One region of the Acidovorax sp. JHL-9 genome, then DNA from elsewhere that is predicted to be linked to it. Evidence: predicted binding sites of a transcription regulator. Region 1 holds the regulator's gene; each other region holds the start of a gene.
What was found. The regulator FNR, encoded in region 1, switches genes on or off when oxygen is low (the NO sensors DNR and NnrR bind a similar motif). The targets are predictions, from matches to a motif close to TTGATNNNNATCAA.
Positions count from the first base shown of each region.

Region 2: a site for FNR is predicted at 1,551-1,564, ahead of K225_RS0109170 (OmpW family protein). Genes of this name have one in related genera too.
Region 3: a site for FNR is predicted at 1,693-1,706, ahead of K225_RS0111355 (3-hydroxybenzoate 6-monooxygenase). Genes of this name have one in related genera too.

Region 1 is NZ_AUEX01000008.1:57,092-60,364, reverse strand. It holds gene ccoG (cytochrome c oxidase accessory protein CcoG) at 1-684, shown strand, start outside; gene K225_RS0106645 (FixH family protein) at 759-1,031, shown strand; gene K225_RS0106640 (hypothetical protein) at 1,089-1,382, shown strand; gene fnr (fumarate/nitrate reduction transcriptional regulator Fnr) at 1,404-2,126, opposite strand; gene hemN (oxygen-independent coproporphyrinogen III oxidase) at 2,317-3,273, shown strand, end outside.
Region 2 is NZ_AUEX01000011.1:85,313-88,585, reverse strand. It holds gene purL (phosphoribosylformylglycinamidine synthase) at 1-409, shown strand, start outside; gene K225_RS0109175 (DUF808 domain-containing protein) at 511-1,503, shown strand; gene K225_RS0109170 (OmpW family protein) at 1,636-2,226, shown strand; partial or broken gene K225_RS22795 (NYN domain-containing protein) at 2,130-3,273, opposite strand, start outside.
Region 3 is NZ_AUEX01000015.1:26,847-30,119, forward strand. It holds gene K225_RS0111350 (cupin domain-containing protein) at 1-409, opposite strand, end outside; gene K225_RS0111355 (3-hydroxybenzoate 6-monooxygenase) at 464-1,666, opposite strand; gene K225_RS20725 (MarR family winged helix-turn-helix transcriptional regulator) at 1,795-2,277, shown strand; gene K225_RS0111365 (LysR family transcriptional regulator) at 2,282-3,187, shown strand.

The DNA of each region.
Region 1 (3,273 bases):
CGCGGCGAGCCGCGCGGGCCCAGGGTCAAGACGGTGGACTACAAGGCCAAGGGCCTGGGCGAATGCATCGACTGCACCCTGTGTGTACAAGTGTGTCCCGTGGGCATCGACATCCGCAAGGGTTTGCAATATGAATGCATTGGCTGCGGTCTTTGCGTGGATGCCTGCAATACCGTGATGGACAAGATGCATTACCCCAGAGGCTTGATAAGGTATTCGACCCAGAATGGTGTTCTGCATCGCTGGAGCCAGTCGCAAATCTTGCGCCATGTCTTGCGCCCTCGCGTGCTCATCTACACCGCGGTTCTGGTGGCTTTGTGTGTGGGCATGCTGGCCAGCCTGAGCACGCGCACCCCCCTGAAGGTGGACATCGTGCGTGACCGTGCCGCCTTGTCCCGCATTGTTGCGGGGGGCAAGCTTGAAAATGTCTATCGACTGCAGATCATGAATGCCACAGAGGCCGCACAGCGCTACCGCATTACTGCGAGCGGGCTGGATGGCTTGGAAGTGGCTTCGGAGCAGGAGGTGGACATTGGTGCTGCAGAATCCCGTTGGGTCGCGGTGCGACTGCAGATACCGTATGGATCTGCGGCCCCTGGTTCCCATGCGATTCATTTCGATATATCTGCACTGGAAAGCGGCGGCAAAGTGACTGAGAAATCCATATTCCTGGTGCCACGCTGAGTCAATTGAGTGAAGGTCACGCTGTGCGCTGCATGGCGTCTTGTGGCCTGTATGCTGATACCTGAGGAGCTTCCATGCCAACCAGCCCCGTTATTACTCCCGGACCCCAGCCATGGTGGAAGTTTGGGCATGTCTGGCTGGTGATTGCCGGACCGGTCATTGTGGTGATCGCCGGCTTCATTACGCTGTGGCTTGCCGTGAGTCGGCCGGACCCCGTCGTCGAGGAGGACTATTACCGCAAAGGGATTGAGATCAACCAGACGCTGGCACAGCCAGAGAAAAGTTTGGCCCCTGCGCTCAAGGGCCGCAACCATGCGGCGACACCTGCCGTAGATCAGCCTCGCTGAACGAGAGTCCCAACTGGTCGCATACAAACGCTCCCCGCAACCCCGAGGAAACACACGATGTGGACACAACGCCTGATGTGGATTGCATGGCCCGCTTTTCTGGTGGCCGGGATCCTGGAAATGCTGGTTTTCGCCATGGTGGATCCACAGGATCTTCATTGGCTCGGTCAACCATTGACGCTGTCCCGCCAGGGGGTCTATACCCTTGCGTTCTTTGCGTTCTGGATCATTACCATGGCTGCCAGCGCGCTGACAACGCTGCTCTCCATGTCACCCTTTGAACTCAACCGCTGCCCCGTGCCTCCGGATGCCCGACCGGACGATTGCCACAAGGCATCGTCATGCCCGTGACGGCCCATACCTGAACAGCGATCAGTGACAAGCCTGCTGGTTGTTGACAATACGCTTGAGTGCCTCGGTGTCCAGAATGCGGACATGGCGCTGTTTGACTTCTACCGTGCCATCTTCCACAAACTTCGAGAACGTGCGGCTGACTGTCTCCAGCTTGAGTCCAAGGTAACTGCCGATTTCTTCCCGTGTCATTCGCAATACCAGTTCGGACTGCGAGAACCCGCGGGCATGCAGGCGTTGCACCAGGTTGAGCAGGAACGCGGCCAGGCGCTCTTCTGCGCGCATGCTGCCCAGCAAAAGCATCACACCGTGTTCACGAACGATTTCCCGGCTCATGATCTTGTGAACGTGGTGTTGCAACGCCGTGACTTCGCGCGATAGTTCTTCGATGCGATCAAAGGGCATGACACACACTTCGGCATCTTCGAGGGCGACTGCATCACAGGTGTGATGGTCGTTGACGATGCCATCGAGTCCAATGATTTCACCCGCCATCTGAAAGCCTGTGACCTGGTCGCGCCCATCTTCGGTAGCGACGCAGGTCTTGAAAAAACCAGTGCGAATGGCATAGAGAGAAGTGAACGACTCTCCATTGCGAAAGAGCGTACCTCCCCGCTTGATTTTTCGCCGCACTGCCACGATATCGTCAATGCGTTGCAACTGCTGCTCGTTCAGGCCTACGGGCATGCACAGTTCTCGCAGGTTACAGTTGGAGCAGGCGACTTTGATGGTTTGCGGGTTCATGGGCACTGGGACCTGGACAGGTCAGGGTAATTGGCTTGTATCTGCTGGGACTCCATTGTCCCGTGGTGCACGCGTGGCGGCTGACTTGAATCAAATTGTCCCCCCTGTACCCATTCGTCTTCTTGATTAAGGTCAAGGACGTGGGCCAAAGGGTACGGCACAGTACCGATGCACGCAAGGATATTTTCCCATGACCGCTGTTACCCCAGAACTTCTGCGCCGTTTTGACATTCCAGGACCGCGCTATACCTCCTACCCCACGGCTGACCGGTTTGTGGAGGCTTTTGGGCAAGAGGACTATGTGTTGGCACTGTCACAGCGCCGGCTTGGTGCTACGGCCATGGCACTGCCGTTGTCGCTGTATGTCCACATTCCGTTTTGCGAATCGTTGTGCTACTACTGTGCCTGCAACAAGATCATCACCAAGCACCATGACCGTGCCGACGTGTATTTGCGCTACCTCAGCCGCGAGATTGATCTGCACACGGCCCACTGCGGCACCGGACAGGTGGTCAGCCAGTTGCACCTCGGGGGCGGCACGCCGACCTTCCTTTCGGACGACGGGCTGCGCCAGCTCATGGCAACGCTGCGGCGCAGTTTCACCTTTGCGCCGGGTGGTGAGTATTCCATCGAGGTGGATCCTCGCACGGTCACTTCGGAGCGGCTGGCGGTGCTGGCGGAGCTCGGCTTCAATCGATTGAGCTTCGGGGTGCAGGATTTTGATGCCGAGGTTCAGAAGGCCGTGCACCGCATTCAGCCCGCAGAGCAGGTGTTTGCATTGGTGGAAGCGTCTCGTGCGCTGGGCTTTGAGTCGGTCAATGTGGATTTGATTTACGGGCTGCCGCGCCAGACACCCGAGTCGTTTGATCGCACGCTGGCACAGGTGGCCCAGTTGCGCCCCGACCGAATCGCTTTGTATGCCTACGCCCATTTGCCCGATCGTTTCAAGCCGCAGCGGCGCATCATCTCGACAGAATTGCCCGCTGCATCCGCCAAGGTGACCATGCTTTCGCGTTCGCTGGACGCGTTCATTGATGCCGGTTACGTCTATGTAGGCATGGACCACTTTGCCTTGCCTACGGATGCGTTGGCGGTTGCCAAGCGGCAGGGGCGCCTGCACCGCAATTTTCAGGGCTACAGCACCCAG
Region 2 (3,273 bases), on a different contig from region 1:
CTTCACCACCAACCAGAGCGAGCGCTTCGAGGCCCGCCTGTCGCTGGTGGAAGTGCTGGAGTCGCCCAGCCTGTTCCTGCAGGGCATGGCGGGCAGCCGCCTGCCGATTGCCGTGGCGCACGGCGAGGGCTATGCCAACTTCAAGTACCGCGGCAACGCCGACAAGGCCATTGCCGCCATGCGCTATGTGGACAACCACGGCCGCGCGACGGAGCAGTACCCGTTCAACCCCAACGGCAGCGCGGGCGGTCTCACGGCGGTGACCACGGCCGACGGCCGCTTCACGGCCATGATGCCGCACCCCGAGCGCGTGTTCCGCAACGTGCAGATGAGCTGGACCAGCGAGGACAAGGCGCAATACAGTGCCTGGATGCGTATCTGGCGCAACGCGCGCAAGTGGGTTGGGTGAGCGGTTTTTTGCTATTGAAATAGAAGCTTAGTGCGTATGCTGTATAAGCGCTAGGCGCTATTTTTATATGTAAACATCTCGTCAAACTCTGGGAGTGATCCATGGCCGCTGGCAGCCTTCTTGCCTTGTTGGACGACATTGCCACCGTCCTCGACGATGTGGCTCTCATGACCAAGGTCGCTGCCAAGAAAAGTGCCGCCATGGCCGATGACGTGTCGGTCATGACCAAGGTGGCGGCGCAAAAGACGGCGGGCGTGCTGGGCGACGATCTGGCGCTCAATGCCCAGCAGGTCACTGGCGTGCGCGCCGAGCGCGAGATTCCGGTGGTCTGGGCCGTGGCCAAGGGCTCGCTGGTGAACAAGGCGATCCTGGTGCCGGCGGCGCTGCTGATCAGTGCCTTCGCGCCCTGGGCGGTGACGCCGCTGCTCATGGTGGGCGGCGCATTTCTGTGCTTTGAGGGGTTTGAGAAGCTGGCACACAGGTTTTTGCACAGCCCGCAGCAGGACGAGGCCGCGCACGAAAGCCATGCCCAGGCCAACGCCAACCCGGCCGTGGACCTGGTGGCTTTTGAAAAGGGCAAGATCAAGGGGGCCGTGCGCACCGATTTCATCCTGTCGGCCGAAATCATCGCCATCACCCTGGGCACGGTGGCCGGTGCGCCTTTCGCGCAGCAGGTGGCGGTGCTGGCCGGCATCGCGGTGGTCATGACGGTGGGCGTTTATGGCTTCGTGGCGGGTATCGTCAAGCTCGATGATCTGGGGCTGTGGCTCCACAACCAGCCCGGCGCAGCGGCCCGTGCGCTGGGGGCAGGCATTGTGCGCGCCGCGCCCTGGTTGATGAAGGCACTCTCGGTGGCGGGCACGGCGGCCATGTTTCTGGTCGGCGGCGGCATTCTGGTGCACGGGGTTCCAGCACTGCACCACGCCGTGGAGGGCGTGGGTGCGGCGGCGGCGCTTTGGCCTGCGGGTGGACTGTGGGGGGTGCTGGTTCCCAACCTGCTCAACGCCGTGATCGGCATCGTGATGGGCGGCCTGGTGGTGGCGGGCGTGACGCTGGTGAACCGGCTGCGCAAGGGCACTGCCGCGGCCCCTTGATGCCGAGGTGCGTGTGCCGCACCACGCTCAGGGTAATTACCAGGAGTTTGACCTGAGGCAAGGTTGACCATTTTGCTAACAGGCTCAATGGCGGTACGGGGGTTGTCCCCGTTCAACCGCATCGAGTTCTGTATGAAAAAAAATCTGCTGGCTGTCGCCGTTCTGTGTGCCTTGACCTCTGGCGCTGCCTTTGCGCAGCAGGCCGAAAGCCCTTGGCTGGTGCGCGTGCGCGCCGTTCATCTGGACAGCGCCAACAAGGACAGCACGGGGCTGGGCCTGTCGGTCAACAACAAGACGATTCCTGAAGTCGACATCACGTACTTCTTCAACAAGAACGTGGCTGCCGAGCTGGTCCTCACGGTGCCCCAAAAGCACGACGTGCGTTCCAACGGCACCAACATTGGCACGCTCAAGCACCTGCCGCCTTCGCTGCTGCTGCAATACCACTTTGATGCCCCCGGCTTCAAACCCTATGTGGGTGCTGGTGTCAACTACACGCGCTTTTCCAGCCTGAACTTGCCCGCTGGCGTGGGCATCGATCGCAACAGCTGGGGCGGCGCCCTGCAGGTGGGCCTGGACATTCCACTCAACAAGAACCTGTCGCTGAACTTCGACGTGAAGAAGGTCTATATCAAGACCGATGTGTTTGCGGGCGGCGCCAAGGCAGGCACCTTCAAGGTCGATCCCGTGCTGGTGGGCGTGGGCCTCGGTTGGCGTTTCTGATGCGAAGGCGCTGCCTGCGCGGCGCCTGGCATCACATGGCTCCAAGGTAAAAGGGCTGGCGCCTGCGCCGGCCTTTTTTTTTGACGGGGCGATTTTTCCCGACCACGGCGCGCTGGCAGTTTGCGGGCGTGCGGCTGGCCGGGGACATGGGCTGAGGCGCGCGCGACGGGGAGCTGTGGCCGCAAGCGGCAACAGCTCCCCGCATTACGGGGCGGTGCTGCCTGCGGGTGGCTTGCGTGGTCGGCGGGGCCGGGCAGGGGCCTTTGGGGGCTTCTGTGGATCATTTTCCGCTGCGGCCTGCGGCAATGCGCTGGCCGCGCTGGAAGGCGCTTGCGGCACTGGCTGCGCTTCGGGTGCCGCGGTTGCGGCGGGTTCCGCGGCCACTTCGGCGGCCGGCGTTGCCGCTGTGCGGTTGCGGCCACGGCCGCGCGCAGGGGCCGCTGGCGGCGCGGGCTCTGCCACTGCGGCAGGCGGCGCTGCGGCAGGTGCTTGCTGCCGGAAATAGCTGCTCACGGGCCGCTCTGCCGTCGCGTCGGGCAGCGCCGGGGCGGCATTGCCCGTGCTGCGAAACACGTAGGCGCCGGATTTTTCGTCGCGGCCAAACTCCAGCAGTCCGCGCTGCTGGGCTTCTTCGAGCAGGTTGCCAAAGGCCCGGAAACCATAGTAGCTTTCGCTGAAATCGGGTTTGCGGCGCTTGATGGCTTCCTTGAGCACGGACGCCCAGATCTTGCCGCTGTCGCCGCGCACGGAGAGCAGGGCGTCAAACGTCTCCACCGCCAGCTCGATGCCCTGGGTGCGGCGCACCTCCTGCGCTTCCTTGCGGCTGCGCTCTTCCTCGGGTGAGCGCCGGGCCATGGGCGCGGCATCGGGCGGTTGGCGCCGCGCCTGCGCGCGCTGGCTCTCGCGCACCAGGTCGTCGTAAAAAATGAACTCGTCGCAGTTGGCGATCAGCAGGTCCGAGGTGGACTGCTTGACGCCCACACCGATGACCTGCTTGGCGTTTTCGCGCAGCTTGGAGACCAGTGGAGAGAAGTCCGAATCGCCGCT
Region 3 (3,273 bases), on a different contig from region 1:
CTTCGACGACGAAGCGAAAGGCGTGCTGGGTGTGGCGGTGCTCGGGCGCATCCTCGCCGGGCATCAGGTACTGGATGGCCGCCCACAGGGTGGGTGTGGCAAAGGGCCGACCGCCGAGGGAGGGGTTGGCCAGGGCGATGGCACGGCGCTCGCCCCCCCGGCCCACCGGCACAATGCGGCCGGCTTCATCGGCCAGCTCGACCAGCCGGTCCCAGCGCCACAGGTGGGCGCTGGCCTTGCTCTGGGGGTGGGCGGGCATCAGGTCGCCGATCTGTGTCCACAGCGGCACCAGCATTTCCTGCTCGAAGCCGCGGTAGAGCTGCTCCAGCGCCGGCGTGGGTTCGGGCTGGCCGTGGGCCGCCACGGCAGACAGGCGGACGGGCGACGGTACGGTATCAATCACGCTCATGGGAAATCTTTCTGTTGACGACGGGGTGCGGTACGAACGGGCATGGCGCCACGCTCAGTCGGCCAGGCAGTTGTCCACCTTCCAGCCGTACAACCACTCCATGGCGTCATAAAAGCGCTCGGGGCTGCGGTTCTTCCAGAGGTCGTTGCGCACCAGGCGCTCCACGCCCTTGGCGTGGAAGATGCGGCCCATTTCGCGTGCCGACAGCACGACCCGCGCCGTGCGGGCCACGCGAGAGCGCTCATACAGCGAGAGTGCCTTGGGGAAGTCCTGGTTACAGCGCTTCAAGGCTTCGCCCAGCGTCACCGCGTCTTCCAGCGCCATGCAGGCGCCCTGTGCCAGGTATTGCAGCGTGGGGTGGGCAGCATCGCCCAGCAAGGTGGCGCGGCCAAAGGTCCATTGGCCAATGGGCTCGCGGTCGGCGGTGGCCCAGCGCTTCCAGCTCTTGGGCATGTCGATCAGCTGGTGGGCGCGGGGGCAGCAGTCGCGGTAGTAGCTTTGCACCTCTTCGCGGCTGCCTTCGCGCACACCCCATTCCTCCTGCTCGCGGCTGTGGAAAGTCACGACCACGTTGTATTGCTCGCCGCCGCGCAGCGGGTAGTGCACGAGGTGGTAGTTGGGGCCGACCCAGATGCTGGCGGCGTTCCAGCGCAGGTCTTCGGGGAAATCATTCTTCTCGACCACGGCACGGTACACCACATGGCCCGAGACGCGGGCCGCATCGCCCACGTACTGCTGGCGTACGACGGACTTCACGCCGTCGGCGCCGATCAGCGCCTGGCCGTGGTGTGCCATGCCATGCTGGTCGTACACCGTCACGGTGTCGCCGGCTTGCTCCACACGCTCGATGCGCGTGCCGGTCAGCGTTTCAATGGCGCCATGGGCTTGTGCCCCCTCCAGCAGCGCGGTGTGGATGTCGGCACGGTGGATCACCGCGTAGGGGTTGCCAAAGCGCTGGCGAAAGGCTTCGCCGGTGGGGATGCGGCCCACCAGGCATTCGTCCAGTGCGTCGTGCATGACCATTTCGTCGGTATAGACCGCGCGGCCGCGCGCCAGCTCGCCAATTCCCAGCGCATCGAACGCGGCAAAGGCGTTGGGGCCCAACTGGATGCCCGCGCCAATCTCGCCGAGCTGGGGGGCTTGCTCCAGCACCTTGACCGCGTAACCCTGGCGCGCCAGCGCCAAGGCCGCCGCCACGCCGCCGATGCCACCGCCAGCGACCAGGACCGGTGCCGTGGGAGTTTTCAAAACGTTCATTGCCGCTGTCTCCGTTGAATGTGCCACTGATGTAGATCAATAAACCGTGTGCATATAAAAAGTACACTGACGATTAGTGTAGGGCTAAAATGATCCGAGTCAAGATCAGTGGAAACCCTTAATTTGCCATGTCCGTAGAAGTCGATAACCTCCCTGGCTTCCACATCCGCCGCCTGCAGCAGATCGCCGTGGCGGTGTTTCTGGAGGAAACGCAGGCCGATGGCATCACGCCTGTTCAATACGCCGCGCTGAACGCCGTCGGGCGCGAGCCGGGCATTGACCAGCGCACGCTGGCCCGTACCATTGGCTTTGATACCTCCACCATTGGCAGCGTGATCGACCGCCTGGAATCGCGTGGCCTGATGAAGCGCCACACCCACCCCCAGGATCGGCGTGTACGGCTACTGACCATCACGCCCGACGGCCGGCGCCTGCTGGAAGCGGTGGAGCCCGGCATGTTGCGCGCCCAGGAGCGCATGCTCGAACCCCTGGCACCCGAGCAGCGTGCGGTGTTCATGGACATGTTGCGCACGCTGGTGCGGGGCAACAACGCCCTGAGCCGCGCGCCCAGCGCGCCGCTGCACGAGCGCGCGCCAGGTCGCGCACGGTGAGCCCATGGACTGGGACAACCTGCGCTACTTTCTGGAACTGGCCCGCGCCGGCACGCTGGTGGGCGCCGCCCGCCGCCTGGCGGTGGACCACACCACGGTGGCGCGCCGCCTGCAGGCGCTGGAAAAACAGGTGGGATCGGCCCTTTTTGCGCGCGAGGCCGGCGGCCACCGGCTGACCGAGGCCGGGCGCGCGCTGCTGCCCCAGGTCGAGGCCATGGAGGCGGCCTTTCTGGCGGTGGAAAACGCCGCGCCCGGCGTGCGCCAGGGCCTGCATGGCCTGGTGCGCATAGGCACCACCGAGGGCTTTGGCAACCTGATCCTGGCCCCCCAGCTGGCCCGCTTTGCGCTGAGCCACCCCGGGCTGGTGGTGGACCTGCTGGCGCTGCCGCGCCTGGTGCACCTGTCCCGGCGCGAGGCCGACATCGTGATCTCGCTGGAGCGCCCGGCGCGCGGCGCGGTGCTGGTGGTCAAGCTCACCGACTATGTGCTGCAGCTTTATGGCGCGCGCAGCTATCTGGAGCGCAACGCCCCCATCCATACGGCTGACGACCTGCGGGGCCACACCTTCATCAGCTACGTGGACGACTTGCTGTTCAGCAAGGAGTTGCAGATCCTCGATGAACTGCACCGACCCGCGCACTTTGCGCTGCGCAGCACCAGCATTCTGGCGCAGTACGAGGCCGCACGTGCCGGGGCCGGGCTGGCCGTGCTGCCGGCGTTTGTGGCGGCGCAAGACCCGGCGCTGGTGCCGGTGCTGCCGGGGCTGGCACGGTTCCAGCGCACGTTCTGGATGTCCATGCCGGCCGACAACAAGCATGTGGCGCGTATCCAGGCCACCTGGGCGTTTTTGCGCGAGGCGGTGGCGGCGCAGCAGGGTATGCTGATGCCGGAGATGGGTGCTATTGAATGAATAGCTATTAGAGCCTGTTGACGATCTCGCCCGATTTCGCTCCAACCCTTGGGGCAGTGGTCTTTGCGGGCGGTCTGCGGCGCTTG